Regions from separate parts of the Clostridium subterminale genome, predicted to be linked through region 4. Evidence: riboswitches for the same ligand, from Rfam matches in the RefSeq annotation. Region 4 holds a riboswitch; each other region holds the start of a gene.
The links. Region 4 has a riboswitch for thiamine pyrophosphate ahead of thiE (thiamine phosphate synthase). Riboswitches for the same ligand answer to the same signal wherever they lie in the genome.

Region 1 (3,319 bases), on a different contig from region 4:
TAGCACAAAGTGCATACAAATTTAGTAATGACATGAGACTTCTTCAAAACATGAAGGAAATGGAAGAACCTTTTGAAAAGCATCAAATAGGATCTTCTGCTATGGCATATAAGAGAAACCCTATGAGAAGTGAAAGAATTAGTGCACTTTCAAGATATATAATTGTAAATTCTCTTAACCCAGCAATTACTGCAGCAACTCAATGGTTTGAAAGAACACTAGATGATTCTGCTAATAAACGTATATCCGTTGCAGAAGCTTTCTTAGCTCTTGATGGAGTACTTAACTTATATATCAACATAACTTCTAATATGGTGGTATATGAAAAGGTAATAGCTGCTCATGTTAATAGTGAGTTACCATTTATGGCTACAGAAAATATTATGATGGAAGCTGTTAAACGTGGAGGAGATAGACAAGAACTTCATGAAAAAATAAGAGTTCATTCTTTAGCTGCTGCAAGACAAGTAAAAGAATTTGGAGAAAAGAATGATTTAATAGAAAGAATACTAGCTGATGAATCCTTTGGATTATCAAAAGAAGAGATTCTATCTATAATAGATCCAAGTAAGTTCACTGGAAGAGCTAGTGGGCAAGTAGTTGATTTTATAGAGGAATATATAAACCCTGTATTAGAAACTCATAAAAATGAATTAGGTGAAGAAGTAGAAATAAACGTATAGTATAAAATAAGCTGGAATGCCAATGCATTTCAGCTTATTTTTATGATACCAAAGAGGATAAATCCCACGGTGTTAATAGCTAAATTAGCGGACATATGAACTATCCAAGATACATAAATATTGTTAAACCTTTCATTAAGATAATTAAAAAGCAGTCCTGCTATGAATAGTGAAACTATAAGTAAAATGAACAGTGGGGGAGTAAACCAATTATTCATAATAGCCACATGATAAATAGCAAAGGCTAAAGCACTAAAAATATAGGCGATTTTCCTTGAACTAACCTCTTTTAAAGATAAGAAGGAAAAACCACGGAAGAAAAACTCTTCCAAAAGAGAATTAATAGATGTAATATATAGTGCTACAAATAAAAAGTTATCCTTAGTTACTCCTAAATTATTCTCTAAATTAGTGGTGACCATAGAAAAATCAAAAAATGGTCCTAGAATAAAATAGGCTCCTAATATAAAGACATATACAACTATGCCAAATATAAGTGCAAAAAATATGCTTTTTTTACTTCCCTTAAAAAGTGCTTTAAAGGAAATAGATTTATCTTTTATACATACAATTAAGGGCAATATCAAAAATATACATATTTTTATTAATGATTTTGTAAAATAATTAGGTATAATTAAAATTTCCACTAAGGCCATAATAATACAACCTAATATTACTACTGAAATAATAGATAGGGTAGCTTGTTTATTTTTCATAGATTATCCTCCTTGAAAATTTTATGTATATAGATTTATAGCTTTAAATAATACTTCAAGGCTTTAAAATAATTATAGCATATTATTTTTCTAAAATAGCAAGTATATCCTTAATTGACTATAGTAATTCATTATGATAATATTTAGTTAACTTAATATTCGGGAGCTTGTGTACAGGCTGAGAGGAAGTGTAAACTTCGACCGTACCTGATTTGGATAATGCCAACGTAGGAAGTAGATTTATATAATTATAGGTATACCACTTAGTTGGTGTACCTTTTATTTTTGTTCATATAGGGGAGGGTAAGTAAATAAAAAAATATTGATCTTGAGGGGATGATATGTAATGTTAAAAACTAAAAAATTAACTTTAGCTGGAATTTTCATTGCAATGGGAGTTATTTTATCTACAGTTATAGTTATACCAGTAGGAATTGCGAAATGTGCTCCAGTTCAGCACTTGATAAACGTGTTATCAGCTGTTATTTTAGGTCCTTTTTATGGAGTAGCTATAGCTTTCCTTACTTCTTTAATTAGAGTGCTAATGGGTACAGGAACATTTCTAGCTTTTCCAGGAAGTATGTGTGGAGCTATCTTAGCAGGAATACTATATAAATATAATAAAAAAATAACTATGGCATCTATAGGAGAAATCTTCGGTACAGGGGTAATAGGAGCTTTAATAGCCTATCCAGTAGCAAAGTTCATTCTATCAAAGGAAGCAGCTCTTTGGGGCTTTGTAGTGCCATTTAGCGTAAGCTCCATTGGTGGTGCAGTAATAGCCATACTATTTTTAATGGCTCTCAAGAAAACAGGAATATTAGAAAAATTTTCTAACGAATGAAGGTAATTAGAAGTTAACACATTAATATTTAAAAAATAAATATTAATAGAGAGGGGATTAAATGATTAAAGATATTTTAGATATAGCAAAAAAAACTAACCCACTAGTGCACAATATAACTAATTATGTAGCAGCTAATGATTGTGCAAATATAACTTTAGCTTGTGGAGGTTCTCCTATTATGGCTGATGATCCAGAGGAAGTAGAGGAGATAACCACCTTAAGCAATGCCTTAGTGATGAATTTAGGAACTTTAAATCTAAGAACATTAGAAGCCATGATTAAAGCAGGGAGGAGAGCTAATAAATTAAAGCATCCTGTAATATTAGATCCTGTAGGTGTTGGTGCATCCTCCTTTAGACAACAGGCTCTAAAGGAGCTTTTAAACACTGTGGATTTTCAAGTTATCAAAGGAAATATTTCCGAAATAAAAACCATAGGAAATAAAAAGACAATATGTAAAGGTGTAGATGCTAGTGAAATTGAGACTATAACTGAAGATAACATTGAAGGTGCAATTGGTCTAGCTACACAGCTTTCTACAGATCTAGGGGCAATTATAGCCATTACAGGAGCTATAGATATAGTTGCAGATAAAGATTTGGTATATATTATTAGAAATGGGCATCCATCCATGAGAAATATAACAGGAACAGGATGTATGCTTTCATCGATTATAGGAGTTTTAGTTGGTGCTAATCCAGATAAACTATTAGATGCTACCGTAACTGCTTTAGGTATTATGGGAGTATGTGGTGAACTTGCTTATAGTAAAATAGTAGAAAAATCTCAGGGAAGTGGATCTTTAAAAATACATTTAATTGATTGTATAAGTAATGTAGAGAATAAAATTTTAGAGAATAAAATAAAAATAGAAAAGAAATTGTCTAGTGACATAAAAGTTATTACATAAATACTTTTCTATAAGAGGTGTTGAAAATCTAGAGTATCTAGGAGTTTAACATCTTTTTTACTATTATAACTTAATAATAAAATTTTTATATACCCAAGTATATGTCAAGAAAATTGTGACATATACTTGGGTATATAATGTATAAATGACATTAAAATGTGGA
Region 2 (3,319 bases), 180 kb from region 4:
AAGGACAACCTTAAAATCACTAGCTTTCAAATACTAATGAAAGCTTAATTTTTAAGACTGTCCTTTTATTAATTATTAATCGTCTTCTCTTAAAAGATTAATATCTTTTCCACTTAGAATCTTATTCATATTTCTCATTGAGCACATTTTACCACACATAGTGCAACTATCTTCATGATGTGGTGTAGACTCTTTCCTATATCTCCTTGGTTTTTCCTCATCTATAGCTAAAGTAAACATCTTTTCCCAATTAAGTTCTTGTCTTGCCTTACTCATTTCGTTATCCCACTGTCTTGATCCTTTAATTCCTTTGGCAATATCTGCTGCATGCGCTGCTATCTTAGCTGCCACTATACCTTCCTTCATATCGTCTAAATTTGGAAGTCTTAAATGCTCTGCTGGAGTTACATAGCATAAAAAGTCTGCTCCATAGCTTGCTGCAATAGCTCCACCAATGGCAGAAGTTATATGATCATAGCCCGGAGCTACATCTGTAACCAAAGGTCCTAAAACATAGAATGGTGCTCCATGGCAAAGTCTCTTTTGAAGTAACATATTAGCTTCAATTTCATTTATTGCCATATGTCCTGGACCTTCAATTATAACTTGTACATTTCTCTTCCACGCCCTTTTAGTAAGCTCCCCCAGTACCATAAGTTCCTTAATTTGTGAAGCATCTGTGGCATCAGCTATTGAGCCTGGTCTACATGCATCTCCTAAGCTTAAAGTTAAATCATATTTTTCACATATATCTAAAAGTCTATCAAAATACTCATAGAATGGGTTTTCTCTTTGATTTAATTCCATCCAAGCAAATAAAAGAGATCCTCCCCTTGAAACTATATTAGTAAGCCTCTTATTTCTTTTAAAAGTATTTATAGTTTCCCTATTTAATCCAGCATGGATAGTTACAAAGTCTACTCCATCTTGTGCATGCTTTTCTACCACTGTAAAGAATTCGTCTACAGATATGTCCTTAAGTTCCTTATCATAAAAACCAACTACATCATACATTGGTACTGTTCCAATCATGGCTGTTGACATCTCTACTAATTTTTCTCTAAACTTTGCAGTCTTTCCATAGTTAGAAAGATCCATAATAGCTTCTGCTTTCATATCTAAGGCAACCTTTACCTTTTCCATTTCTTTATCTATGTCGTCACAGTCCTTAGATATACCTAAATTTACATTTATTTTAGTTTTAAGTCCTTGTCCTACTCCCTGTGGTACAAGAGATTTATGATTTTTATTAGCAGGTATAGCTATCTTTCCTTTCGCTACTAAAGCTCTTAACTCTTGAACATCCATATTCTCTGACTTAGCAACAATATCCATCTCTCTTGTTACAATGCCTTTTTTAGCAGCATCCATTTGTGTTGTAAAATTCATACTTTTTCCTCCTTAAGTACAATAATTATTTAATTTAATAATATAGCGCCTTTATTTAGGAGAAAATAATTGCTTATATATTATTTATAAAAATTTTTATTTGATTTTATGCAAAAAATAAAGACTTACATAAGGTAAGCCTTTGGTTGAATTCATAAAATAAATATTTATAAATATCTTTATAAATAAGCTATTATTGAAATCTTTTAAAGCTTTCCTTCGATGGCATTATCCACATCAGGTTCAAGGGTTAAAGCAATTATTGCTTCTCTCAGCATTAGGCACCCCTAGCTAAATAATTATTAAATTAACTTCATTATAACATAAAAACAATAATTTTCAAATTTACTTTTTATCCGATGACTACCCGCTCTAATACTCTCATCTTCTTCAAAGTGGGAGTAAAGAGCGGCTACGTCCCTGGATAACGATTTTCCCTAAAGGACAACGACTTCTAAGTATCGAATAAATTGATACTTAGAATTCTGTTAGTAAGCTTCAAAGAAGCTAAGAACTGTGTTTATCTATAATTATCCACATTTGAAATGGAAAATTTTTAATAACATATTTTTTTCTTTCTAGGGATAAACTAAGGTAGAGTTTTCTTAAACCCTTTATTTTTCAATAGGTTATCCTTATTCTTGTTGTTCTTATCAAATTTACTCATACTTAAAAATTTAAGTAAATACTTTAAAAGGACGGTGTATTGCAATGAAAAAATCTTTAATTATGCTAACATTAGCTGGTACCATCATGGCTTCTTCTACTGCAGTCTTTGGATATGATAATATAGCAATGAATTCTAATAGTGAAAAAATGACTACTATCGAGACTCCAGCAGAAAAATCTAAGGATGCAAAACCCGCTGAAGACAAGAAAGCAACTATGACTGAGGAAGAAGATAATATAAAAAAATCAGATGAAAAGAAACAAACTATAAGTGAGTCTATGCCTGAAGAGGAAAAAGCTCCTAAACAAGAAGAAAAGAAACCAACTTTAAATGAAACTGATGAGAAAAAACAACGAGATACAAAAACTCCTGAAGCTAAGGATGAAAAGACTTCTGGTAAACATATGAAAAAACCAGAGTGTGAAAATAAGTGTAGCCCTGAAGACAATAAGTCCAGCGAAAAGAAAGCTCAATAATCAAGTATAAATTTAATTTGAACTTGATTTTAATATAGGCTATGTTTTAAAACAAGTTTAAAACATAGCCTAAATATTTATTTTAATTTTAAGATATTCTTTTTCCTTGTATATCTCTTTGAATTTTAATAAAGAATTTGTAGGTAGTTGAAGATAGCATCATTCCAAAGGCAATAGCTCCACCTACTATAATAGTTTTCATTGCACTGCTATAAGCAAGGTCATAATTTTGATCTACTATATATAATACTGTATTATAAGCCATAACTCCTGGTACTAACGGAAATATTCCTGGTATAGAAAACTGCATACTTGGAGCTTTTAACTTTCTTGCCATTACTTCACTATAAACCCCTACTACAAATGCTCCCATGAAAGTAGCTATGGTTACACTACCTCCATAATTAAATATTATTAAATATGTTATCCATGCAAAAGTTCCTGAAACTCCTGCCCAAACTAATTTTTTTCTATCTATATTAAATAATATTGCCGGAAACACACTCCCAAGAAACGCCAAAACAATTTGTTTAATCATTACGCAGCCTCTACTTTCACTTAAATATATTTTCTCTAAAAAATTCCTAGAAAATTTCTAAAGGATAATACAGTACCAATTCCTGAACCAATTGCTGTTATAATTAAAACTGCCTCTCCCACCTTTGAAATCCCAGCTGTAAAATCACCATAGATTATATCCTTTATTCCATTAGTAAGGGCTACTCCAGGCAATAGCACCATTATAGACCCTAATATAATCTTATCCTTATCCACTATAGTAATA
Region 3 (3,319 bases), on a different contig from region 4:
AGAACCTATGAGTATTATGTTCCATATGATGATTATGTAGCTAAAATAACATTTATAATTAGTGATAAAAAAACTAGAGAAAATACACAAGTGGTGTTTCAAAATATAGTTGAAACTTTTTCCTTTGAAAAGTAAAAGAGTTATTTGATTTAATGCATAACAACTATTATAATAAAACATAAGATAAAGAATGAAAAATTATTGAAATTTTTCAAGTGGAGGTCAAAGGTGAGAAGAATAAAAAGAAATTTAGTAATTATATTATTAGTAATAGCATCATTATTAATTTCCGCTTGTGGTATAAGAGGAAATAGTGATTTTAATTATATGCAAGAAAGAAATATTATGAAGGTTACAATTCAGAGTACTAGAGATAAAAGTTATAAGTTTACTGTTACTGATGAAGATGTAATAAATGATATATATAGTATATTATCCAGTGCAAGTGTAGTTGAGGAAAAATCAACTTTAGATCCAGACTATACTTTGGAGATATACGAGAGTCCAACGGATGTTAAAACTTTTAATTATGTAGCTGGTCTTGATAAAAAAGACGGGGCAAATTTTTATAATGATGATAACAAATATATTGTTTCTAAGAGACTAGATAATGACATTATAAAGAACTTTGCGAACATAAGAAAACCTATCGACTTTAAGTATGTGTATTATACGTCTATTTTAAGTTGTATAGATAAGTATGTATCAGCTAATAAAGATGCAGGGAAGGTTGGAATTAATATCTTTAGTGATAATATGGCTGCACGTTTTCAGATATCCACAGAAATTGAAGAGTTTAGAAAAAAAGCAAATAAACTTAACTCAGTAACATTTATGGATGATTCTGTTAGCAAGGATGACTTTAATGTAGTTATGAGTATAAAAACAGAAGGATATACTTCTAAAAAATATAAAGGTATTGTTACATTTGAAAAGGCTGAGAATGCTTCATCAATTAGCTATTATATAAATAACGTTTATGAACATGGAGAATGGAAGTTTAACATAAGTGAAGAAAAGCCGGAAGGGTTCTAAAAGATAAGATAAAGAAATAAATATGATAATGAAAAGGCTATAGCATGATAATTCTTTAATGATCATGCTATAGCCTTTTAAAATTAGTCTAATGTAGAATTCTTAATATATGGAGCTAATCGTTTTGTAAGACTATTTAAATTTATAACTGAGCATACTGCTATGCAAATTAAACAATCTATAAGAATGTAAGGACCATTATATACTAGTGAATATACTGCTGGAGTTAAGTGATATTCAGCAGCATAGCTTCCCCAGAAAATTATTCCGGCTATGTAGTGGAATATAAATCTCACAAAGAAAGCTACTACTATAGCTAAGAACTTGTTATTCTTAAAAAAACCAGAAAGCCCAATTGCCATAAAAGGAAGAGTATAGTCAAAAAGAACTTGGATAGGGTGCAGTATATATGCAGGTCCTATAATAAAATTTAATATACCATACACAAAACCGGTGAACATTCCTATAGTAGGTCCATAAATTAAGGATATTAATATTATAGGTAACATACTAGCAAGAGTTGCACTTCCACCATAAGGAAATTCGAAAAATTTAAAAAATTGAAGAATTATAGACATTGCAACTGCTAGTGCTATATGAGCTGTTAATCTAGAAGTAAATTTGATATGCTTAATTTTTATAAACACACAAAATAGAATCAGGACACCAAATAAGGTGGCAATAGTTGTCCAACTAGCTAGAATATTTTTGATATTTTCTAAGATTTCCATAAAGAGTCCTCCTTTAATTAAGTAGTGCTAAGGACTAATGTTGAAGCTGAAGTATTGTCTTATTACTTTATCCGATGACTACCCGCTTTAATACTCCCATCTTCTTCAAAGTGGGAGCAAAGAGCGGCTACGACCCTGGATAACGATTTCTAACCTTCAGAGGGAGTAAAAACTCCCTCTGAAGCAAAGAACTCTGTTTATAAAAAAAGCCATGTTCGTAAGAACACGGCTAAATAACTAAGTATTAACTTAAGCTTATTAATCGCTTCCCTACGCTAGCATTATCTAGGTCAGGTAAAGGGTAATGAAAAATCATTTCTCAGCCGTAGCACCCCTAGCACAATAATATTATTTTATATAATCATAATATCATACATAGTTTTATAGTTCAACATGGGTTGATTATATAAAATAAAATAGAGACTACGAATAAAGTCGTGTCTCTATAATGATGAATAATACATATTTCTTTAAAATATATATCTATATTTTTGTAACATTTGCTGCTTGAGGGCCTCTATCCCCACTAACTATCTCAAATTGAACCTTTTGTCCTTCATCAAGAACCTTATAGCCATCTCCCATTACAGCAGAGAAATGTACAAATACATCTTCATGACCTTCCATAGATATAAAGCCAAACCCTTTTTCACTATTAAACCATTTTACTGTTCCTACTTCCATATAATCTCCGTTAAGCAACTTTAATAGTTGCACCCTTTTCAACATACTCAGTTTTGCGGTGCTACTCCTGTTGGTCGTGTACTCGAGGGCATTAAATCTTAGTATTACTAAGATAAGCACGGAATCTCCTTTCAAAATATTTGACCATATCTAACTTCTTAGATATTAATTATAGTGTTCTCAATTTGAAACTTTTTATACTATTTTATTATACGTTTAGCAATATAATATCTATTACTATAATAAGCAGAATTTAAATTAGAAACTCTTACGCAGTCACCAGGCTTAGGAGCTTGGATAAATAAATCATTACCCGTATAGATTCCTACGTGAGATATATCATTAGGATCATCATCGTTAGTAGTAAAGAAAATTAAATCCCCAGGTTTTAATTGATTACGATCAACGATGATACCTTGATGTACTTGATAGTATGTAGATCTTTCTATGTATATTCCTAGTTGCTTGTACACATATTGAGCAAGCCCAGAACAATCAAAGCCTACAGGGGTAAATCCACCCCAAAGGTATGGAACTCCAAGGTATTCTTCAGCTTTAGCAACTATATCTTCTCCAGTATAATTGCTTTGTATAAGAGGAGTTTCCTTTACTATAGGATTTGATGATTGATTTTCATCAGCTATGGTTACATAGTCACAACTAATGTATCCAGTAGTATTACCCACCTTAACATTATACCAACCATTAGTATAAGAAATTATAGGTAGCTTACTACCATATCTTACTGTAGTAACTATACCATAACTAGTGCCAGCACCAGAACGGACATTTAAAGCATCAGCATTAACAATTGCAACTTTACCTTCCACAGTGTGAGAAGGTGGAGTTACCTCAGGTGGTGTAACGGT
Region 4 (3,319 bases):
TAAATTAAATGGTGAACATCATGTGGCATTAGTTAAAGGAGAAATTGATGAGAATAAACCAATTTTAACAAGACTGCACTCTGAATGTCTAACTGGAGATGTCCTTGGCTCTAATAGATGTGATTGTGGAGAACAATTAGCAGAAGCTTTAAGAAGAATTGAAGAAGAAGGCTGTGGAATACTTTTATATATGAGGCAAGAGGGAAGAGGCATAGGGCTTATAAATAAATTAAAAGCATACGATTTACAAGACCATGGATATGATACAGTAGAGGCAAACATTAAACTTGGATTTCCAGCAGATCTTAGAGATTATGGAATAGGAGCTCAAATGCTGAAAGAACTAGGAGCTAAAAAACTTAGACTTATGACTAATAATCCAAAGAAAATTAAAGGGTTAGATGGATATGATATTGAGGTAGTAGAAAGAGTGCCAATCCAAATTAATTATAATAAGGATAATGAATTTTATTTAAAAACTAAACAAAATAAAATGGAGCACATGCTTAACTATAAGTAAGACTCTAAATCTATGATTTAGCTAGTCGCACTTACTCATTCGAATGCATATGAGAAGGAGTTTAATTTTGAGATTAGTATGAGTGAAGTCTCATATTAGACTCTAAATCTATGATTTAGTTAGTCGCACTTACTCATTCGAATGCATATGAGAAGGAGTTTCATTTTGAAATTAATATGAGCGAAGCCTCATATAAGACTCTAAATCTATGATTTAGTTATAAATTAAAATATAATTTAGGAGGAATAATGATGAAAATATTTGAAGGAAATTTAGTTGCACAAGGATTAAGAGTTGGAATAGTAGTAGGAAGATTTAATGAGTTTATTGTATCTAAACTTTTAGGTGGAGCCATTGATGGACTTAAAAGACATGGAGTAGAAGAAGACAGTATTGAAGTGGCATGGGTACCAGGAGCTTTTGAATTACCATTAGTAGCAAAGAAGATGGCTCAAAATGAAAATTATGATGCAATTATATGCCTTGGAGCAGTTATTAAGGGCTCTACACCACATTTTGATTATGTTTGTGCTGAAGCTTCAAAGGGAATAGCATCAGTATCCCTTAGCACAGAGAAACCGGTTATTTTCGGGGTTCTAACAACAGATACTATAGAGCAAGCTATAGAAAGAGCTGGGACTAAAGCAGGTAATAAAGGTTATGATGCAGCAGTAACAGCTATAGAAATGGCAAATTTATTAAAGAATTTTTAATATAAAATTTAATAGTGCAAAGATAATAAGCATCTAAGCATACTATATAATACAATTTTCCCTATAAAAATGTATAAATAGTTATATATTTTTATATTTAAATATAAAACTATTTAAATATAAAACTATTTAAATAGTTGTTCTGTTCATGCAGGTTTTAGGTGATTTCGCATTTAAACAGTGTAATTAAATTACATATAATTCGGAGAAAATTGACAATAGATGTAATCAATGCTATGCTTTAAGAAAATTGAATATTTAGGGAGCTTGTAACAACAGGCTGAGAGGAAGCAAAAGGTAGCTTCGACCTATAACCTGATTTGGATAATGCCAACGTAGGGAATTACATTAAGAATATTAATGGGGCATGCTATTTGGTATGTCCCATATTTTTTTAGATTCTACGAAAATTATGTTAAGGAAGTGTATAAAATGAGTATTAGTAAAAATCAAATGAAGTTATATGTGGTAACTGATAGAAGTTGGTTAAATGGAAAGTCATTTACCAAAGAAATAGAAAAAACTTTACAAGGTGGAGCTACATTAATTCAGCTAAGAGAAAAGCAATTAGCCTATAATGAATTTCTTACAGAAGGAAAAGACATAAAGAAAATTACAGATAAATATAATATTCCTTTAATTATTAATGATAATGTAGAAATAGCTATAAAGATTGATGCTTCCGGGGTTCATATAGGTCAAGGTGATATGGATGGAGCAGAAGTAAGAAAATTAATAGGTAAAGATAAAATTTTAGGAGTTACAGCAAAAACTGTGGAGCAAGCTATTAAAGCAGAGAAAGATGGGGCAAGCTACATTGGAGTTGGAGCAGCTTTTTCCACTTCAACTAAATTAGATACTAGAGTGATAACTTTTGAAACCATTAAAAATATATGCAAAGCTGTATCTATACCAGTAGTAGCTATTGGAGGCATAGATGAGAATAATATTATGAACCTAAAAGGTTTAGGAATAGATGGAGTAGCTTTAGTATCTGCTATATTTTCCAAAGAAGATGTGTTGGTAGCCACAAAACAAATGTTAGGGTTAACTGAAAGAATACTAACTCAATAGAATACACAGGAAAAATAGATATGTATTTTAGATGCACAATATTTTGTGTAATATACACATTGAATAGAGGGGATTGATTTGTAATGAAGAAGATACTTACAATAGCAGGATCAGATTGCAGTGGAGGAGCTGGAATACAAGCAGATATAAAAACTATTGTGGCACATAAAATGTATGCAATGAGTGCTATAACAGCTTTAACAGCGCAAAATACCACTGGAGTTTATGATGTTATAAACGTACCAAGAGAGTTTTTAAGTAAAGAAATCCATTGCATTATGAAAGATATTTTCCCAGATGCCATTAAGATAGGGATGGTATCATCTAAGGAGATTATTGAAGAAATTGTAGAAAGATTACTGGAGTATAAGGCTAAAAATATTGTAGTTGATCCAGTTATGATATCTACTAGTGGAAGTAGACTTCTTTCAGAGGATGCCATGGAAGCTTTAATTATAAAGCTTTTGCCTATAGCTGATGTAATTACTCCAAATATTCCAGAAGCAGAATGTATTTGTGGATTTAAAATTTTCAGTAAAGAAAATATGATAGAAGCAGCTAAAAAAATTTCAAGGGAGTATAAAGGAAAAATTATTATTAAAGGAGGTCACTTAGAAGGTTGTGCTGACGATTTATTATATAAAGATGGAGAAATAACTTGGTATTATGAAGAAAAAATAGATAATTCAAATACCCATGGAACAGGTTGCACCTTATCATCTGCTATAGCTTGTAATTTGGCAGCAGGTTATAGTATCAATGAAAGTATTTCAAGGGGGAAAAAATATATAACTGGCGCTTTAAGGGCTAATTTAAATCTTGGAAAAGGCAATGGACCTCTTAATCATTGTTGGAGTTTATAAATCAAGTTGGTATATACTTATTAAATTGCTTTGAAGAAATTCCAATCAATATTGGATTTAAATATATGAATAATATATGAAAAAGGAGATTATTTTAATATAATAGTCTCTTTTTTTAATATATATATATAAGTAATAGCATTTAAATT

Region 1: linked by a shared signal. The riboswitch ahead of thiW (energy coupling factor transporter S component ThiW) and the one ahead of thiE (thiamine phosphate synthase) in region 4 are both predicted to bind thiamine pyrophosphate.
Region 2: linked by a shared signal. The riboswitch ahead of thiC (phosphomethylpyrimidine synthase ThiC) and the one ahead of thiE (thiamine phosphate synthase) in region 4 are both predicted to bind thiamine pyrophosphate.
Region 3: linked by a shared signal. The riboswitch ahead of thiT (energy-coupled thiamine transporter ThiT) and the one ahead of thiE (thiamine phosphate synthase) in region 4 are both predicted to bind thiamine pyrophosphate.

The regions. Positions count from the first base shown of each region.
Region 1 is NZ_BAAACI010000001.1:319,689-323,007, forward strand. It holds gene purB (adenylosuccinate lyase) at 1-683, shown strand, start outside; gene ABDZ93_RS01770 (CPBP family intramembrane glutamic endopeptidase) at 713-1,399, opposite strand; TPP riboswitch at 1,549-1,650, shown strand; gene thiW (energy coupling factor transporter S component ThiW) at 1,746-2,243, shown strand; gene thiM (hydroxyethylthiazole kinase) at 2,305-3,156, shown strand.
Region 2 is NZ_BAAACI010000006.1:597,781-601,099, reverse strand. It holds gene thiC (phosphomethylpyrimidine synthase ThiC) at 76-1,389, opposite strand; TPP riboswitch at 1,587-1,688, opposite strand; gene ABDZ93_RS11745 (hypothetical protein) at 2,101-2,535, shown strand; gene ABDZ93_RS11740 (threonine/serine exporter family protein) at 2,624-3,073, opposite strand; gene ABDZ93_RS11735 (threonine/serine exporter family protein) at 3,109-3,319, opposite strand, start outside.
Region 3 is NZ_BAAACI010000002.1:274,386-277,704, reverse strand. It holds gene ABDZ93_RS07195 (hypothetical protein) at 1-135, shown strand, start outside; gene ABDZ93_RS07190 (YhfM domain-containing protein) at 229-1,035, shown strand; gene thiT (energy-coupled thiamine transporter ThiT) at 1,119-1,766, opposite strand; TPP riboswitch at 2,017-2,112, opposite strand; gene ABDZ93_RS07180 (cold-shock protein) at 2,250-2,450, opposite strand; gene ABDZ93_RS07175 (C40 family peptidase) at 2,651-3,319, opposite strand, start outside.
Region 4 is NZ_BAAACI010000006.1:413,566-416,884, forward strand. It holds gene ABDZ93_RS10875 (bifunctional 3,4-dihydroxy-2-butanone-4-phosphate synthase/GTP cyclohydrolase II) at 1-520, shown strand, start outside; gene ribH (6,7-dimethyl-8-ribityllumazine synthase) at 772-1,233, shown strand; TPP riboswitch at 1,483-1,592, shown strand; gene thiE (thiamine phosphate synthase) at 1,666-2,307, shown strand; gene thiD (bifunctional hydroxymethylpyrimidine kinase/phosphomethylpyrimidine kinase) at 2,391-3,170, shown strand.